Regions from separate parts of the Photorhabdus laumondii genome, predicted to be linked through region 1. Evidence: predicted binding sites of a transcription regulator. Region 1 holds the regulator's gene; each other region holds the start of a gene.

Region 1 (4,813 bases):
GCTAAATTTGATAGAGAGCTTTGTCTTGCGGGAAGGCACTGACTATGGCGAAGATGAAAAATCGCTGGAGCAGAAAGTCGCTAATATACGCCATCAGTTGGAACGGGGGGATGTTATGCTGGTGTGGTCTGAACTGCATGAGAGCGTCAATATTGTGCCAAAAGAAATGTTCCATTCTTAACATTATGGAGTTTACTGAATGTCTGTCAAACATCCGATTATTGCAATTACCGGCTCCAGCGGTGCCGGAACCACCACCACCAGTTTAGCTTTCCGTAAGATTTTCCAGCAACTTAACATCAGTGCAGCGCAGATAGAAGGAGATAGTTTCCACCGCTACACCCGCCCTGAAATGGATGCCGCAATCCGTAAAGCCAAAGAACAAGGCAGGCATATCAGTTATTTTGGGCCAGAAGCCAATGATTTTGGCATGCTGGAAAAAACCATGATTGATTATGGTGAAACCGGTGAAGGCCGCCGTCGGAAATATCTTCATACCTATGACGATGCCGTCCCTTACAACCAGCTTCCCGGTACATTTACGCCGTGGGAATCTTTACCCAAGCAGACCGATGTACTGTTTTATGAAGGTCTACACGGTGGTGTTGTCACACCACAACATAATGTTGCCAGTCATGTTGATCTGCTCGTGGGCGTCGTGCCGATTGTCAACCTTGAATGGATACAGAAACTTGTCCGCGATACCGGAGAACGAGGACACTCGCAGGAAGCTGTGATGGATTCCGTCGTGCGTTCTATGGATGATTATATTAACTACATTACGCCACAATTCTCGCGAACACATATCAACTTCCAACGTGTCCCTACCGTTGATACATCCAATCCATTCTCAGCCAAAACCATTCCATCACTGGATGAAAGTTTTATTGTCATCCGCTTCCGTGATCTGACTCAAATTGATTTCCCATACTTGTTAGCAATGTTACAAGGCTCATTCGTTTCAAGCATTAATACCATCGTGGTCCCCGGTGGAAAAATGGGGCTAGCAATGGAATTAATTATGACACCCTTGGTGCAGCGATTACTGGAAGGGGAAAAGATTTGTTAATCAGCGCCTGAGGTCAATTTAGCAAATCCGGCACTTAAAATTTGCATCTTATATTATTCAGTTAAAAAAACAGGTAACTGAAATATTAGTTACCTGATGTTATTTTTTGATCACGAAATAATATCTTAATCTATATCTTTAACTTCAAAACTGTGGGTAATTTCAACTGATTTCCCCAACATCAATGCAACAGAGCAATATTTTTCTGCTGAAAGCATGACGGCACGTTCAACCGCTTTATCTATTAAATCTTTACCCGTAACAATAAAATGCAGATTAATATGAGTAAACAAGCGTGGCGGCTCTTCACGACGGCGGGAAGTTAATTTTACTTCACAATCTCTGATGTCATACCTGCCTTTATGCAAAATAGAAACTACATCAATCGTACTGCAACCACCGGCTGCCATTAATACCATTTCCATTGGGCTCGGTGCCTTATCACCGGCATTACCATCCATCATGATCTGATGACCGGAAGATGACTCCCCCAAAAGAGATAATCCTTCAACCCATTTTACCCGTGCTTGCATAAATACCTCTTAAGTCGTTCTTTGCATCCAAGCCTACTCTTTCAGTATTAAACTGGCAATCTAGTGAGCGGTTTATTATGCTGAAACAATACAAGACAAGACAGAAACCCTTTCCTGTGTTAAAAACAGAAGTGGGCTAAGTATAGGTAGGTTATGATCAATACTTAAGGTTCAAATTTCAGATAACCTATATAAAACCCTTATCTGTCGGTTTTTCAACAAACTAATATGTTAAGCTAGTGTCTTTATAAGCCAGCCTGACGAGAAACTTTTAGATTCTCGTGTTATTTAGGCAGCGATAACAACAGAGGATGAAACGAATGGTTCTCGGCAAGCCACAAACAGACCCCACTCTTGAATGGTTTTTGTCACACTGCCATATTCATAAATATCCATCTAAAAGTACGCTTATTCATCAAGGCGAAAAAGCAGAGACGCTTTACTACATTGTAAAAGGTTCTGTTGCGGTTTTGATTAAAGATGAAGAAGGCAAAGAGATGATCCTTTCCTATCTAAATCAGGGGGATTTCATTGGTGAACTTGGATTATTTGAAGAGGGGCAAGAGCGTACAGCTTGGGTACGGGCCAAAAGCGCCTGTGAAGTGGCTGAAATCTCCTATAAAAAATTCCGTCAACTGATTCAGGTAAACCCGGATATTTTGATGCGTTTATCTGCCCAAATGGCAAACCGTTTGCAAACAACTTCTGAGAAAGTCGGTAATCTGGCTTTCCTGGATGTTACCGGCCGAATTGCCCAAACTTTACTGAATCTGGCGAAACAACCAGATGCAATGACCCACCCAGACGGAATGCAAATCAAAATCACGCGTCAGGAAATTGGCCAGATTGTTGGCTGTTCCCGCGAAACAGTTGGTCGTATTCTGAAAATGCTAGAAGATCAAAATTTGATCTCCGCACACGGTAAAACTATTGTTGTTTACGGTACACGTTAACGCCCGATTAATCAGCGCATAATCCTGCGCTGATTTCTCCTGTATTTAATTACACCAACTGATTAATTACCTGCTCTAACCGCTCCATTCCTTGAGCAATCTCTTCTTCACTAATAATCAACGAAGGCGTGAAACGCAGTACATCGCCTCCCGCACTCAACAACATTAAGCCATTTTCAGCCGCCAGTTGCAGAATATCTTTAGCTTTTCCCTGATGTGGCGCTTTAAGTTCTGCCCCAATCAGCAGACCCTTTCCACGGATTTCACCAAATATCGAATATTTCTGATTGATATCATTCAGAAAATTCACCATTAAATTATGGCGTTTTTCAACTCCCGCCAGAACCGCTGGTGTATTAATAATATCAAAAGCAACATTTGCAACTGCACAAGCCAACGGATTACCGCCATAAGTTGTACCATGAGCTCCCGGTGTCATCACTGAAGCAATATTCACTGTCGTCAGCATGGCGCTGATAGGGAAGCCATTTCCCAATGCTTTTGCCGTGGTAATGATATCTGGCGTAACATCATAATGCATATAAGAAAATAGCTTACCAGTACGTCCCATCCCACTTTGCACTTCATCAAACACCAACAGCACCTGATGCTTATCACAAAGCTCACGCACCCCATGAATAAATGCCGGTGCTGCCGCCGTGACTCCCCCTTCGCCCTGAACCGGTTCTAATACAACAGCACAAGTATGGTCATCTATGACGGCCTTCACTGCATCTAAATCATTAAAAGGCACATGAATAATATCCGCGGGTTTTGGTCCAAAACCATCAGCATATTTGGGCTGACCGCCCACGGAGACAGTAAATAGGGTACGACCATGAAAGCCCTGATGAAATGCGATAATTTTGGTTTTATAGGGATTGTGACGCGCAATGGCATAGTGGCGAGCCAGTTTAAATGCCGCTTCATTCGCTTCCGCTCCTGAGTTGGCAAAAAACACCCGCTCAGCAAAAGTCGCATCAATCAGTTTCTGCGCCAGAATCAAAGCCGGTTCATTGGTGAAAATATTACTGATATGCCAAAGTTTTTCCCCTTGCTGCTTCAAAACATCCACTAACGTAGGATGACAATGGCCCAAAGCCACAACAGCAATCCCTCCCGCAAAATCAATATACTCTTTCCCATGCTGATCCCATACACGACTACCCTGCCCTCTCACCGGTATAAACTGCGCTGGTGAATAAATTGGCAACATAACTTGATCGTATGTGTTTCTATCTACTGCGATATGCTCCTTCATTTCCCCACCCGTTTTTTATATATACGCCATTCAGAAGTGAAAACATAATCACCGAATATGCATAAAAAATCAAAGATGGGCAAATGAAAAAGATGGATAAATGAAGAAATTATCGGTATCTGGTTAATATCTCAGAAAGTTGCTCAGTAACTGGTGACCTTGCTCACTGAGAATACTTTCAGGATGGAACTGCACTCCTTCTAGCGGTAGAGTACGATGACGAATGCCCATAATTTCATCGACATTGCCGTTATGCTGGCTCCATGCAGTGACTTCAAATGAGGCCGGTAATGTCTCTGCGGCAATCACCAATGAATGGTAACGAGTCGCGGTCAATGGCCGGTTAAGCCCTTTGAACACACCTTGCTGATTATGATGAATAGCAGAAGTTTTCCCGTGCATCACTTCTCTGGCTTTTACCACGCTGGCACCAAACGCCTGACCAATTGCCTGATGTCCAAGACAAACACCAAGAATCGGCAACTTATCCGAAAAATGAGAAATCGCAGACAGAGAAATGCCGGCTTCATTTGGGGTACAAGGGCCTGGGGAAATAACCAAATGGGTAGGCGTCAATCTCTCAATATCTTCAAGTTGCAATTCATCATTGCGCTTAACTAAAACATCTGTACCCAATTCACAAAAATATTGATATAAGTTATATGTAAAAGAATCATAGTTATCTATTATTAGTAACATAGGAGTCTATCCTACTCATTTTTATCGCTGTATTTTGTTGCCCTGCCACTCCTGCAATTTGTTTATCCTGCACAACTGGCTCCAGGTAAAACGGCCTCGCAACAACGGGGCGGCTATCATAGCACATCAACATTTGTAGCATAGTACAACAAAATTAATGGCTGTTTTTTCTTCAATCAACTTACTCTCATAACCCTACAAAAAAACATACGCTCTATTTTGATATTCAATAAGTAAAGGTAATTGTTATGAAGACAAAACTGATTATAGCATCTCTTTTTTTACTGTCCTTCCCCAC
Region 2 (4,813 bases), 950 kb from region 1:
TCCCCACAACATGGAATAGGCGTATGTACGCTTGCGCCAGAGCAGATATCAGGGCCATATTTCCGAAATGACAAAATTGTAAGAAGGGATATTACTGATTCAGAATTAGGAATACCTTTTTTATTGAAGATTACTGTCATAGATGAAAAAACATGTAAACCCGTTGATAATTTATTTGTTGATATTTGGCATTGTAATAGTCGGGGGAAATATTCTGGTTGGAGTTATATTAGCCCCGATGTAGTCCCTAACGTTGCTGGAGTAGCTTCTATCAATAGAACTGATGATAAAAATTTTCTAAGAGGAGCTCAACCATCGGATAAAAATGGGATAGTTAATTTTACGACTATTTATCCTGGGTTTTATGCGGGTAGAGCGACTCATATTCATATTGCAATCAGAAAATTAAGCACAAATGTGGATGACAAAGAGCACTTTGCTTTTGTTGGTCAAATGTATTTTCCAGAAGGAATCAATACAGAGGTTTATAAATATGATCTGTATTCAAAGCGGAGGGTAATCAGAACTAAAAATAATGAGGATGAATATTTTAAAAATATGAATGGTCATCTTTCAGAAATAAAAGTAACAAAAATAGATGAATATGATATTAACCGTGGGATACTAGGTGAAATAGTTCTATCAATAGACTTGGAAAGTATATCTAATTTCATAACTAAAGATGACTTATATTCCCATACGGTATAAGCAGTTTTGTTGAATAAACTAAATTTCAATGTAATAACAGTTGAAATTATAAAATAACCTATGTAAATAATGTGCTGATTAATAATTTAATAAAGTATCAGACATTTGATATTTATATACGGATATTGTGCAGGCACAGAGAGAATTATCTTTACTGTTTGATTGATACTATCAGTAGAGCATACTGTCTGTGCCTGTCATTTTCTCAGAGGAAAGCTTTCAGTCCCGCAAGCAGAATGTCAAATTAATGAGCTGTGTCTCCATTATTGGCGATATCTTCACTGTTTTTTAATGCTTCATCGATAGCAATTTCCAGCGCTGTTATAACTGTTTCTAGGGCCATACTTGGCGTTCCTGAATACCGAGCTGCTTGCTCAGGCAGATAAGGGATATGGAGAACTCCACCGCGTATTTCAGGATAGATGCATGCCAAATGATGCAACAGGCCATACATGACGTGGTTACAGACGAAAGTGCCTGCGGTTTGTGAAATGGAGGCTGGCACTCCTGCATCACGCAAACCCTTGACTATCGCATTGATCGGTAACGTGGCGAAGTAGGCGGCAGGGCCTGTTGCGACGATGGGGGTATTGATAGGCTGATTACCTTGATTATCAGGGATGCTAGCATCATTGATATTAATTGCCACGCGTTCCACAGTAATATTTGGTCTGCCGCCTGCCTGTCCCACGGCAATGACCAGATCAGGTTGTACATCATCAATAGCAGCATACAGACAAGCCAGAGAGACGTCGAACACACATGGAAGCTGACGCGCTTCAACGCGGGCTCCGCATAATTCTCGCCCCTGTAATTGCTTAGCAGCTTCCCAGGATGGATTAATCGTTTCTTTACCGAAAGGTTCGAAACCTGTAATTAAAACTGTTTTTTGTGTCGTCATAGTAGTCATAGTAGTCATAGTAATAGTGCCCTTATATGGTGGAAAGAGTCTAATATCTAAACAATATGCATCCTATAAAAAGACAACTGTGATATTTATATTTGGTAATTGTTTTATTTTTGTTGAAAATATAATTGTAATATGTTGGTAAATAAGCAAGAAAAATTATTTATTAGCTATAGAAGTAAAATACAGTTAATTTTTTAATATGTTCATCATAAGAAAAAGTTATTTTAAAAATAGTCCAGTTTATTGCGTTGTTGATTTATAAATGTTAGGAGAGTATTTTAATAACGACGGTGATTTATATTTGATTAAGTTGATAGTTTATTGGAAATATTTTGTTTTATGACCGGGTTATGAAATGATAATTTTTTCTTTGTGATTGGATGGATATTAACCTCTATTAACTCTCAAGGAGAAAATATTTCGATGAGATAATCTGTGATATATTTTTCTCGATACGTTATGAAACATAAATATAGCTAAACAATGGATTGTTTTTCCATAATATGAACTCATTCAAGTTAGTTTATGGACGGAAGAAAACGCCCTGTTTTTTTACCTGTTTCATGGTTATTTTGTGATTTATATCTCAAAATAATGTATGTTTTTCTTTTTTATATTACTTTGAAGTGACATTTATCACTAAAAGATGTCTATACCCTATGGATTTCAAGATGCTTCGCGACGGCAAGGGCGCGAATCCCCGGGAGCATAGATAACGATGTGACCGGGGTGAGAGAGTGCAGCCAACAAAGAGGCAACTTGAAGGATAACGGGTATAAATGCCCAATACAGTAGATCTCAACTAATTTCATTATAAATTCTTCTTGCTGAGGAGTCTGATATGTCTGATGTATTTCACTTAGGTCTGACCAAAAACGATCTGCAAGGCGCAACTTTAGCTATTGTTCCGGGTGATCCGAAACGTGTGGAAAAAATCGCAAGATTGATGGATAACCCAGTTCATCTCGCTTCTTTACGTGAATTTACGTCATGGCGGGCAGAAATTGATGGTACAGCAGTCATTGTATGCTCTACGGGTATTGGTGGCCCGTCAACCTCTATCGCGGTTGAAGAATTAGCGCAATTGGGGGTACGTACTTTTTTACGTATCGGCACAACAGGCGCAATTCAGGAAAATATCAATGTTGGTGATGTGTTGGTGACTACCGCAGCTGTTCGTTTGGATGGTGCCAGCCTGCATTTTGCTCCGATGGAATTTCCGGCGGTTGCCGATTTTGAGTGTACGACGGCTCTGTACGAAGCAGCAAAAGATTTAGGTGTAACAGTACATGTGGGGGTAACGGCCTCTTCCGATACTTTTTATCCCGGTCAGGAGCGTTACGATACCTATTCTGGCCGTGTTGTGAGCCGTTTCAAGGGCTCAATGGCTGAATGGCAGGCAATGGGGGTCATGAATTATGAAATGGAATCGGCAACTTTATTAACGATGTGTGCAAGCCAAGGTCTACGTGCGGGTATGGTTGCCGGTGTTATTGTTAACCGTACTCAGCAGGAGATTCCTAATGTTAAATTACTTGAGAAAACAGAAAGTAATGCATTGGGGATTGTCGTAGAAGCTGCTCGCCGTTTGCTGTAAATCATACTTTTTGGGCCGGAGTATTCCGGCTCACTCTTATTTTAAATAGAAATCTGTTAATGTCTTAACACCTCACAATTGATTAAGAGTCATCATGATCACAACATCTTTATTACATCCATCAGTGCTTCCTCTCAATGGAGGGATTAATTTTCGTGATTTAGGCGGTAAAAAAGTCGCGAGTGGTGGAAAAATCAAATCAGGTTTACTTTTCCGTTCTGGTTCTCTGGATCGCTTAACAGAAAAAGACCAATCTTTCCTGGCAAATAAAAATCTCTTTCAAATCATAGATTATCGTGATACCAGTGAAATAGAGGATAAACCCGATTTGGTATGGAATGGTGCTAATTATCATCATGCTCCGGCCAATCCCTTATCTGATGAAGTGAATGCAAATCTGGAAAAATTGGCGTCAGAGATGTTGGAGCAATTTAATCCTCAGGCATTTATGTTTCGTCTTTATGAATTATTGCCGCTAAAAAATTCAGCCTATAAGACATTAGTTAACTTACTGCAACAACCGGAAAAAGGTGGGATAGTCCAGCATTGTGCGGTAGGTAAAGACAGAACCGGTGTAGGTTCTGCGCTGGTATTATTTGCATTGGGGGCTGATTTGGATACGGTAATGGAAGATTATTTAGTGACTAATTGCACTCTGGCTCCTTATCGTGAATATTTGTTAAATGAGCATGCGAAAACTATGAGTGACGATGTGGTTGATAAATTCGCTTATGTTTATTCCGTGAGAGAAGAGTTTTTAATGACGGCATTAAACAGTATTAACCAGCATTATGGCAGTGTAGATATATGGCTGGAGAAAGATCTTGGTCTTGATTTTACTGCTCGTAAGAAATTACAAGATTATTTCCTTGAATAAAAAGTTGGTTTAATTCTGGTTAATACAGCGGTGGTTAAATTGAATGTGTATACCCGTTATCTTTCAGTTGCCTCTTTGTTGGCTGCACTCGCTCACCCCCGGTGACATAGTTAACTATGCTCCCGAGGATTCGCGCCCTTGCCGTCGCGATGCATCTTGAAATCCATAGGGGATATTGATCAATATAGGAATATGAATTTGAGTCTTCATGAAATAGTTGATCTGGTAATCGCTTTTGTTAAAGCTCATGATACCTGGATCATGCCGATTGTTTTCTTGCTTGCTTTTGGTGAATCTCTGGCTTTTTTCTCCTTGTTATTACCGGCAACAATCATATTGCTTGGATTGGGGGCATTAATAGGTGAAAGTGGTCTTAATTTCTGGCCGATTTGGTTGGCGGCCGCAGCAGGGGCTTTTTTGGGCGATTGGGTATCTTATATTGTAGGTGCTTATTTTAAAGGTGATGTTGGTAAAATTTGGCCGATTTCCCGTAAACCACAACTACTGACACGAGTGCACCATTTCTTTGAGCGTTGGGGTATTTGGAGTATTTTCTTTGGTCGATTCTTTGGGCCATTCCGTGCAATTGTGCCATTAGTCGCGGGTATTTGTACTATGCCATTGCGTTATTTTCAGATAGCGAATATCTGTTCCGCACTTATCTGGTCTTTTGGCGTATTAGCTCCAGGCGCGTTTGGTTTGCAATGGTTAGTGAAATGGG
Region 3 (4,813 bases), 2.8 Mb from region 1:
CAACAGGCTTTAAAACTACTTCATCGCTATACATTCAATAATCCAGATGATCCCAACGGTTGGCACCTGATAGCCGAAGCCGCCGCCAAACAAGGTAAACGCCATGAAGAATTATCAGCACACGCTGAAGAAATGGCACTTCGCGGTCAGTTTGACAATGCTATCAAATACCTCAGTAGTGCCAGTGCACTCGTAAAATTAGGTAGTTACGATCAAGCACGTTATGATGCTCGTATCGATCAATTACGCCAGCTACAACAGCGTTACAGTCAATACAAACGTTAAGGAACTCTCATGCAACAGGTGACGATTTATCATAATCCCCGCTGCTCAAAAAGCCGTGAAACTTTGGCACTTATTGAAGAACGGGGAATTAAGCCACAGATTATTCTCTATCTGGAGGCTCCTCTCGCGGTAGAGCAATTATCCGTTCTGCTAGAACAGCTTGGTTTTCACGATGCACGCCAATTGATGAGAACGAAAGAAGATCTATACAAAGAGTTGAATCTGGCTGATGAAAAACTCACTCAGCATGATTTACTGAAAGCAATGATTGTCAATCCTAAACTGATTGAGCGCCCAATCGTGGTTTGCGGTGATAAAGCCAGACTTGGGCGCCCACCGGAAAAAGTAAAAGAAATTCTTGATTGATAAGAATATACCCAATGGATTTCAAGATGGATCGCGGCGGCAAGGGAGCGAATCCCCGGGAGCATAGATAACTATGTGACCGGGGTGAGCGAATGCAGTCAACAAAGAGGCAACTTGAAAGATGACGAGTATAGATGTGATATCACCATCACCTTTAAAGGTGCAAAATATCCTTCACAAATGGAATCGTCAGCTTGCGCTGGGCAACTATCGAAGCGTGATCTAACTGATTCAATGCCATAAACAGGGTCCGCATTTCTCTGTCTAATCTTTTCAGTAAAAAGCGCCCTACATCTTCCGGCAATTCAAAACCGCGTAACTTCGCTCGCAATTGCAAGGCTTGTAATTTCTCATCATCGGAAAGCGGTTGTAATTTATAAATTTGCCCCCAATCCAGACGAGAAGCCAAATCAGGTAACTTAAGATTAATCTGGCGAGGTGGCCGATCGCCGCTAATAAGCAAACAAGTGCGGCCAATCTCCAGAATGCGATTATAAAGATTAAAAATCGCCATTTCCCACTCTTCATCACCAGCAATACTCTCAATATTATCGATACAAACCAGTGATAAGTGTTCCATGCCATCAAGCACCTCAGGGATAAAATAGGCACGTTTATCCAGCGGAACATAACCCACAGCTTCATCTTTCAGGGACAATTCAGCACAGGCGGCATGCAACAAATGACTTCGGCCCCCACTATCACGGGACCAGAAATAAATATAGCTGCCATGCGGCTGATTAATGGCCAATTTGATTGCAGCTAACAGGGTGGCATTTTCCCCCGGAAAGAAACTGGCAAAAGTTTCATCATCGGGAAGATACAAAGGTAACGAAAGCTGCGATGGTGTGTTCAGAAGCACCTCAAACAGAGCTGGTAATAAACGCCAACAAGTTTATCACAGAAAATAGTTGTAAATGAACTGTATAGGTAAATAATAAAAAAACTATTTTTAGGATTCAATAAGTTAAATCCTTTTCAGGCTCAGAAGCGCATAATATCTCGTCATAGCACAGAACAGACCGCAAACGCCTATAAAATATTCTGCATGTAACAACATGAAAAATTTAAGTTTTCAGTCCTATGTTATTTAAGAAAAAGCTATCAGATAGTGAGTTTTATTCATTCTTAGCAGAGATCAATGTAATCGCTCTTTACTGATAACAAAAAGGCGATGATAGTGATAATCCTTGTCATGGCCCCAGCAATAGTTAGCCCAGGTTACATAGAAGTCATCCCATGAGGTAATCAGGCTCAGTGGACGCTCCTCTTTGGTGCTATCAGAAACATACACATGATAGCCATTAATACTGATAGCCCAAGCAATCATACGTTCCCAAAACCTACGTCCATCTAGCGTTTGCTCACTGTCAGACACAATGATGGAGTATCTTTCAAGGAAAAACCTAAAAAACTCTTGTGACAAACCTCTCACTGCCCCGTCATGTTGAGGAAGAACTGTACGCCACACCAGTATCTGTGTGCATGTTTTCTTCGATGGAACAATATGTTCCATGAATTCGAGCTTTACCACGTAAACCGTCTCCGGCATATCTGCATCAGTCACCAATCTATATTGATTGCCAGAAACAGATGCCAGCAAACGGTAACCATATGGCGTAACAAATCCAGGCAGAGAAAAGTCTTGCACCCCGCGTTCAATGAAAGCTTGGGTGTGTTCTACATTTTTCTCTGTCATGTTAAGTTTGATATCGAAATCTGATTCAGAGATTAACTTTCGCATTGCTTCATCACTAGTTGCCAATACTTACTGTATCCAAACATTCACCCTTATTCCATCAGTGAAAAATCTCGCTGCAACATCCTATACAACCTAAAATTTTCACACTCTGTACAATACAAACGAAGATCACACTCTATCGCTATTCCTTAAACTATTCTTGATTAATATGCGAACAAAATCGCAACATATTTAACATAAGTTGCTAGTCTTAATAAACAGTGAAAGTTCTCATCAACCACTTATCCCATAAGAAACGATATAACAAACTGGAGACTGAACAATGAAAAAAATCCTATTGTGTTGTGCGGCCGGTATGTCCACCAGCATGCTAGTACAACGCATGCAGGCAGAAGTGATAAAACGGGCATTGGACATTGAGATCAAGGCTGTTCCCACGGTTGAATTAGAACACCTGATAGCCGACGCTGACGTTATTTTACTCGGCCCACAGGTGAGATATCAATTGGCCCATTTTTCCGCTATTGCCAAACCACTCGGTAAACCAATAGACGTTATTGACATGATGGATTATGGCACTCTTCGTGGTGATAAGGTTCTCGATAAGGCATTGAGCCTGTTGGAATAAACAATTTCATCATCACGCGGAGTACCCTCATGAGTCTCTATACCTCTTTTATGCGTGTCTTAGAAAACCACATTATCCCGTTTGCCGGGCGAATCGGTAACCAGCGGCATATTACAGCAATGCGTGACGGCTTTATCTCAGCCATGCCATTTTTGATCATCGGCAGCATGATGTTAATTGTGGCAAATCCCCCCTTCGATTTACAGACTACATCCTCATTCGGCCAGGCTTGGTTATCCTTTGCCAAAACTCACTGGGACACCATCACAATGCCTTACTTTATGACGATGGGATTAATGAGTGTCTTTGTTTCGGTCGGTACCGCCTACAGTTTAGCTAAATCCTACGGTCTGGACGGGTTAACTTCGGCTTTACTATCACTCATGGCGTTTTTGCTAGCAGCAGCACCACAAATAGAAAACAAAATAGCACTCGATTTCCTCGGTGGCGCAGGTGTATTTACCGCATTAATTTGCGCTATCTGGTCAGTTGAACTAACACGTTTACTAAAAAAATATAACATCACCATCCGAATGCCAACACAAGTGCCACCAGCCATTGCCCGTTCTTTTGAACTTCTATATCCAGTCATAGGTATCTTGTTAACCGTTTATCCTGCCAGCTTGCTATTACAGAGTGAATTCAATCTACTTATTCCCGCAGCCATAATGCAGATGTTCCAACCCCTCATTTCCGTCGGTGATACTCTGCCTGCCATTATACTGGCGCTACTCATTGCTAACTTACTGTGGTTTGCCGGTATTCATGGCGCCAACATTGTCACTGGCTTGATGGCCCCTATTTTTATGGCAAATATTGCTACCAATGCAACATTAATGGCCCACGGTACTGCTGCAACACAAATTCTCACCGATCCTTACTGGGCGTTTTATATCTGTATTGGCGGCTCTGGTTCTACGTTGGTTCTGGCGATTCTGTATCTGCGCAGCCGCTCTATACATTTGCGTACTATCGGAAAATTGAGCGTGGTTCCATCCATATTCAATATTAACGAACCACTGCTGTTTGGTTCACCGATTGTGATGAATCCGACCTTATTTATTCCACTATTGGTTGTGCCACTGGTCAATGCAGTATTGTCCTACAGCGTCCTGCATCTTGATCTGGTACATAAAATGGTCGCCATTTCGCCCTGGACTACGCCGGCACCCATCGGCGCAATGATTTCCGCCGCTTGGGATTATCGGGCGGCAGTGCTAGTTATCATACTCACGATAATCGATCTCTTTATCTGGTATCCCTTCTTCAAAATTTATGAAAAACAATTGATCGACGAAGAAAATAAACAGCAAGAAAACACAGCATCCACAGGTGTAGAAACTCAATCCCAACCCTAATTTTCGGAGGATTTACACATGGATTTAGAACAAGCTATTGATTTAGAAAAAACTATTGATTTAGAAAAAACTATTGTAGAACTGCTGGTTTATGCCGGAAGCGCACGCAGTCATGCACTAATGGCATTACAACATGCCAGAAACGGTGATTTTCAAACAGCACAAACACTGATGGCTGAATCTCAACAGGCGATCAAAGAAGCACACACGATTCAGACTACCCTCATTGGATTAGATGAAGGCTGCGGTAAATTACCTGTCAATCTCATCACCGTCCATGCGCAAGATCATTTAATGAACGCAATGGTTATTCAAGATCTTGCCAGCGATATGATTGAACTCTATCGCCGAATGTCATCACAAGAGGAAAAAACATGAAACAAATCAAAATAGCCATTATTGGTGGCGGTAGCAGCTACACACCTGAATTAGTCGAAGGGCTTATTCAACATAAAAAAGAGATTCCACTATCTG
Region 4 (4,813 bases), 1.3 Mb from region 1:
TTTTAATATCGAAACCTTCTGTGAATTTTAATGACTTGATTTCGGACAAAGTAAAGTCGATGGCATAGTAGCGTCCATCTTGGCGAGCACGGTTAGGGAATTTATTGGCAACGTCAGTTACACGATCAAGGTAATGGTCATGTAAGACTATCAGTTCATCATCTTTAGTCATGACCAGATCTTGTTCCAGATAATCAGCACCTTCGGCATAAGCCATCGCTTTAGCCGGCAGAGTGTGTTCAGGTAAGTATCCACTTGCGCCCCGATGGGCGATAACAATCTTATCTGCTGCTTGCGCGATGCCTGACATCGATGAAGTTAAAATGATACCAATTATCATTGTCTTAATTGGAGTTTGCATGTGTGTTTCTCCGTTTTAGCGATGATATAAACTCTATCTCATTAAACTGTGAGTTTGGTTGTGTTAATAACACTTACTGACATAATCTCTTAGCTTAGAGATTAAAAAAAGCCGCAACGTATATAATGCTGCGGCTTAATTAATATTATCAGTGATATATCACAGTTTAATGACAGAGGTTAGCCATATTGGTGGGCTATTTCCTGTTTATGTTTTTTTTCGGTAATCATAACGATTAGCAATAGAATAACGGACAAGATACTACCACCAATCATTACCATAAAGCCGCTGTCCCAACCGAAAAAGTCAACGGTGTAGCCGATGATAGCACTTGCAGCAACAGAGCCACCTAAGTAACCAAATAAGCCGGTAAAGCCGGCGGCTGTACCCGCGGCTTTCTTTGGAGCTAGCTCAAGGGCATGTAAACCAGTCAGCATCACTGGGCCGTAGATAAGGAAGCCAATAATCAACATACAAGCCATATCTACAGTAGGGTTACCTGGTGGGTTCAACCAGAATACGATAGTTGCGATAGTAACCAGCGTCATAAAGAACACACCGGTTGCACCACGGTTACCTTTAAATATTTTGTCTGACATCCAACCACATAGTAGCGTGCCTGGGATACCGGCATATTCGTACAGGAAATAAGCCCATGAAGATTTATCTAGTGCGAAATGCTTGGCTTCACGCAGATAGGTTGGTGACCAGTCAAGAATACCGTAACGTAACAGATAAATGAATACGTTAGCCATAGCAACCATCCACAGCAGTTTGTTCGGTAACACGTATTGCATGAAAATCTGTTTAGCGGTTAACTCATTTTCATCTTTCTCTGTATAATCAGAAGGATAGTCATTTTTATACTCTTCGATTGGTGGCAAGCCACAGGATTGCGGTGTGTCACGTATCAGGGCAAAGACAATCAATGCAACGAGAATGGCGGCGAAAGCCGGCATGTAAAGTGCGGCTTTCCAGTCATTGAACCACGCCATGCCCAACAGAAATAGCAATGGTGGTAAACCACCACCCACATTATGTGAGCAGTTCCAGATAGAAACGATACCGCCGCGTTCTTTCTGTGACCACCAGTGCACCATGGTACGACCACAAGGAGGCCAACCCATCCCCTGGAACCAACCACATAAGAACAGCAGAACAAACATGATAGTGATACTGGACGTTGCCCAGGGTACGAAACCCATAAACAGCATAACAAGAGCCGCGAGGATCAGACCCGCAGGTAAGAAGACTCGTGGGTTAGAACGGTCGGATACGGAGCCCATGATGAATTTGGAGAAGCCGTATGCGATAGAGATCCCTGATAGTGCGAAACCGAGCTCACCTTTGGAAAAACCTTGCTCAACCAGATAAGGCATTGCAAGTGCAAAGTTTTTTCTTACCAGATAGTAAGCTGCATAACCAAAGAAGATCCCCATAAAAATTTGCCAACGTAAGCGACGATAGACTGGATCTACCTGTTCTGTTGACAGCCGGGACCTATGAGGTGCCGGCTTGAAAATACTTAACATATTTTGCCTCCGATGGCATTTTTGGTGTTATAAACAGCTTGCCGGTTGACTAATGCCACCGGATGGGAAAATGAAAGGTTTTGTAAGTGGTTATTTTCCATAACGAAAATTATGATAGTCGAAATCACTCAACCTATCTGTGAAACAACACTCAGTTGTTAAAGTTGTTTTGCCCTGGCGATAATTCTGAGTGATTTGTTAACTTTTTGAAATGTGCTTTACCAATGAAATTGTGACAATTGTCACAATAACGATCTTTACTTAATTATTGGTGAGCGTTTTTGGTTCGTTTCTGTTCTTTATCAAACAAAAACCACAGTTTTCATACATCTTCTATTTGTTATTCTATATGTATCCGTCCAGATGAAAGGCTCTTCTCAATTTATGGCGAATGGGCTGCTAATCGATTTTAACGATAAACATACTGTTTTGACGGTGTGCTAATAATCTGCCAGACTCATAATTTATACAGTTGTATAGCTGATATACCCAGTGGAGGAACCATGACGACCCGTTATAACAGTGATTTTTATGGTTGGACTCAGGAGCAAGCCAGTTTGCTTCGTTCCGGTGATTTGAGCCAGTTGGATAGGGAAAACCTTTCGGAGGAAATAGAAAGTATGGGAAATAGCCAAAGAAACGAGCTGGAATCTCGTCTTGAGGTACTGTTTCTTCACCTCCTAAAATGGCAATTCCAATCTGAACGGCAAGGTCGGAGCTGGAAGCTTACGATTGAAGAGCAGAGAAGAAAAATAGCCCGTCGTCTTAAAAAAAATCCCAGCTTAAAGTCAGAACTTAGCGAAATTTCCTCTGATGCTTATGGTGATGCCATTATTGCAGCAGAGAGGGAAACTAATATTAGGCGTAGTGTATTTCCTGAAACTTGTCCTTGGACATTTGAGCAAATAATGGATGAAAATTTTTGGCCTGAATAGACTCGATAAATTTATTTCCTAACGCACTGATTTTGAACAGTGCGTTTTCTCGGTTGCTTAACAACGTGGTTGATTGATTTTCACTTCACAGCAAGCAGTATTAACAGAAATTATTTTTTTCGGTGGATACTCATTGGATTAGCTAAGATTATCCTTTTTCATTTTCATGACCTTTGCCGTATCAATAATTACAGAAAAATTCATTGTGATCGCTGTGGCTATACTCAAGGCAATAGTCGGAGCCAAAATAGTAACGGAAGGAAAATGCTAACAGTTTTAATTTATTATCGAAAAATATAATAATAAAGATAAAATATTAGAAAATTATTAATTTGATTTTTTTATATAAATTTATAAAATTTCCGTAGTGATGTTGATAATTATTTCTATTTGCAGTAAATTTTATTTTATTTATCAAAGATAATCATGGAAGTTTTCAATAAGGAAATAACTATGCCAAGTAAAGACTATGGGTTAGTTGATAAAGTTTTTAACGAAAATTTTAAAGGAATGCATGTAGAAACAATAACAGTAAAAATAGCATCTTCAGGTACTAAATATACTAATGCGGCAGGAGACGTTAGCAAATCTACTTTTGGACATGTATGGGTTGAATTTCAGGGTGAATCAATCGGATGGGGCTTGGGTGATAATAAGCAAGTAGGAGGAGTTGAGAACATAACTTTTAGAGATTCAATCGCATACGATAAATCAAAAATTTCCAGTGTTACATATCCAATATATTCAGAAAGTGTGGTTAATAATATGAGAAATTACATTTCTGATTTAAAAAATGGAAATTTCTATGATTTTAAGCCGAATTATAACCTCCTTACTAATAACTGTATAGATTTTGTAAACTCAATTCTTCGAGTTTCACATTATGATAATGATAAAAATGGTATAGATTTCATTCAGGAGTTACGGGGAATGAGTCCAAATGCCGTATTAGATAATTTTGAAGAAATTGTTGAAGATCAGAAGAGTACAGAGACACCACTTATTATTGATTTAACTGGCGATGGTATTATTACCATAGCGGAAAATGGTTCTATATATTTTGATCATGATAATGATGGTATTGTTGAAAGTTCAGGATGGATAGAAGCCAATAATGCATTTCTGGTATGGGATAAAAATGGAGATGGAAAAATAAATAACGGAAATGAGTTGTTCGGGAATAATTCTATATTAAAAAATGGAGTCAAATCAGTAAATGGGTTTGCTGCATTAGCAGATCTTGACGATAATTTTGATGGTATTTTTGATCAAAATGATAGTCTATGGAATTCATTAGAGTTATGGATTGATGCCAATAAAGATGGTATCACTGATGATGGAGAGTTGTATAAATTAAGTGAATCAGGAATCTCTGCTATAAATCTTACCTATAAAGAAAATGGATTCAAGGATATAAATGGTAATATTCATGGGTTTGAAAGCTCAGTACTCTGGAATAATGGGGATACGACTAAGATAGTGGATGTGTTTTTTGCTGTGGATAAAAACATACAGATGGAGTCACTAAATTCAAATATTGACATAATAGGGATAAATAATACTTTTAGCGAGATTATATTATGAGTCATTTTTTTGTAAAAAATAAGAAATATTTTCTCTACTCAATGTTCTTTTTTTCTTTTATTGTTCAGAGTTCAGACATGAACATACAAGATACCCCATCGATTGTCTTCAATCATTCAGATGATTTTTTATCAGAATTCTCTATTCCAATGCCTAAAAATGAAGATGAATATCATGCATTAGTAAAGAAAGCAAATAGTGGTAATGTAGATGCAAACTGGATGCTTGCTGTAATACAACAAACAGAAGGTTATCGTCAAGAAGCCAGTGAAAAATATAAGTTATCTATATCAAGAAATGATAAATATAAGTTAAGATCTATGGTTAATTTGGGATTTATTTTAGAGGATGAAAATAAATACTCAGATGCGAGAGCACTTTTCGAATTGGCTGGGAAAAGT

Evidence for each region. Region 1 encodes CRP, which controls carbon source genes, mostly activating them, when cyclic AMP is high. Its sites were predicted from a motif close to ATGTGANNNNNNTCACAT; they were not measured.
Region 2: a site for CRP is predicted at 2,191-2,208, ahead of udp (uridine phosphorylase). Genes of this name have one in related genera too.
Region 3: a site for CRP is predicted at 2,562-2,579, ahead of PluTT01m_RS14170 (PTS sugar transporter subunit IIB). Genes of this name have one in related genera too.
Region 4: a site for CRP is predicted at 2,124-2,141, ahead of glpT (glycerol-3-phosphate transporter). Genes of this name have one in related genera too.

Annotation. Positions count from the first base shown of each region.
Region 1 covers NZ_CP024901.1:424,420-429,232, reverse strand. The annotation lists gene PluTT01m_RS02025 (YheU family protein) at 1-181, shown strand, start outside; gene PluTT01m_RS02020 (phosphoribulokinase) at 200-1,069, shown strand; gene PluTT01m_RS02015 (OsmC family protein) at 1,195-1,602, opposite strand; gene crp (cAMP-activated global transcriptional regulator CRP) at 1,923-2,555, shown strand; gene argD (bifunctional acetylornithine/succinyldiaminopimelate transaminase) at 2,605-3,816, opposite strand; gene PluTT01m_RS02000 (aminodeoxychorismate synthase component II) at 3,940-4,515, opposite strand; gene PluTT01m_RS01995 (YcgJ family protein) at 4,764-4,813, shown strand, end outside.
Region 2 covers NZ_CP024901.1:5,162,311-5,167,123, reverse strand. The annotation lists gene PluTT01m_RS22680 (dioxygenase family protein) at 1-708, shown strand, start outside; gene pcp (pyroglutamyl-peptidase I) at 953-1,609, opposite strand; gene udp (uridine phosphorylase) at 2,460-3,215, shown strand; gene PluTT01m_RS22665 (tyrosine-protein phosphatase) at 3,310-4,092, shown strand; gene PluTT01m_RS22660 (DedA family protein) at 4,285-4,813, shown strand, end outside.
Region 3 covers NZ_CP024901.1:3,262,650-3,267,462, forward strand. The annotation lists gene bepA (beta-barrel assembly-enhancing protease) at 1-285, shown strand, start outside; gene arsC (arsenate reductase (glutaredoxin)) at 295-651, shown strand; gene hda (DnaA inactivator Hda) at 806-1,513, opposite strand; gene PluTT01m_RS14165 (hypothetical protein) at 1,790-2,395, opposite strand; gene PluTT01m_RS14170 (PTS sugar transporter subunit IIB) at 2,676-2,981, shown strand; gene PluTT01m_RS14175 (PTS cellobiose transporter subunit IIC) at 3,011-4,339, shown strand; gene PluTT01m_RS14180 (PTS lactose/cellobiose transporter subunit IIA) at 4,358-4,717, shown strand; gene PluTT01m_RS14185 (6-phospho-beta-glucosidase) at 4,714-4,813, shown strand, end outside.
Region 4 covers NZ_CP024901.1:4,802,249-4,807,061, reverse strand. The annotation lists gene glpQ (glycerophosphodiester phosphodiesterase) at 1-361, opposite strand, end outside; gene glpT (glycerol-3-phosphate transporter) at 541-1,893, opposite strand; gene PluTT01m_RS21150 (DUF29 domain-containing protein) at 2,397-2,828, shown strand; gene PluTT01m_RS21145 (SPM autocatalytic domain-containing protein) at 3,282-4,412, shown strand; gene PluTT01m_RS21140 (tetratricopeptide repeat protein) at 4,490-4,813, shown strand, end outside.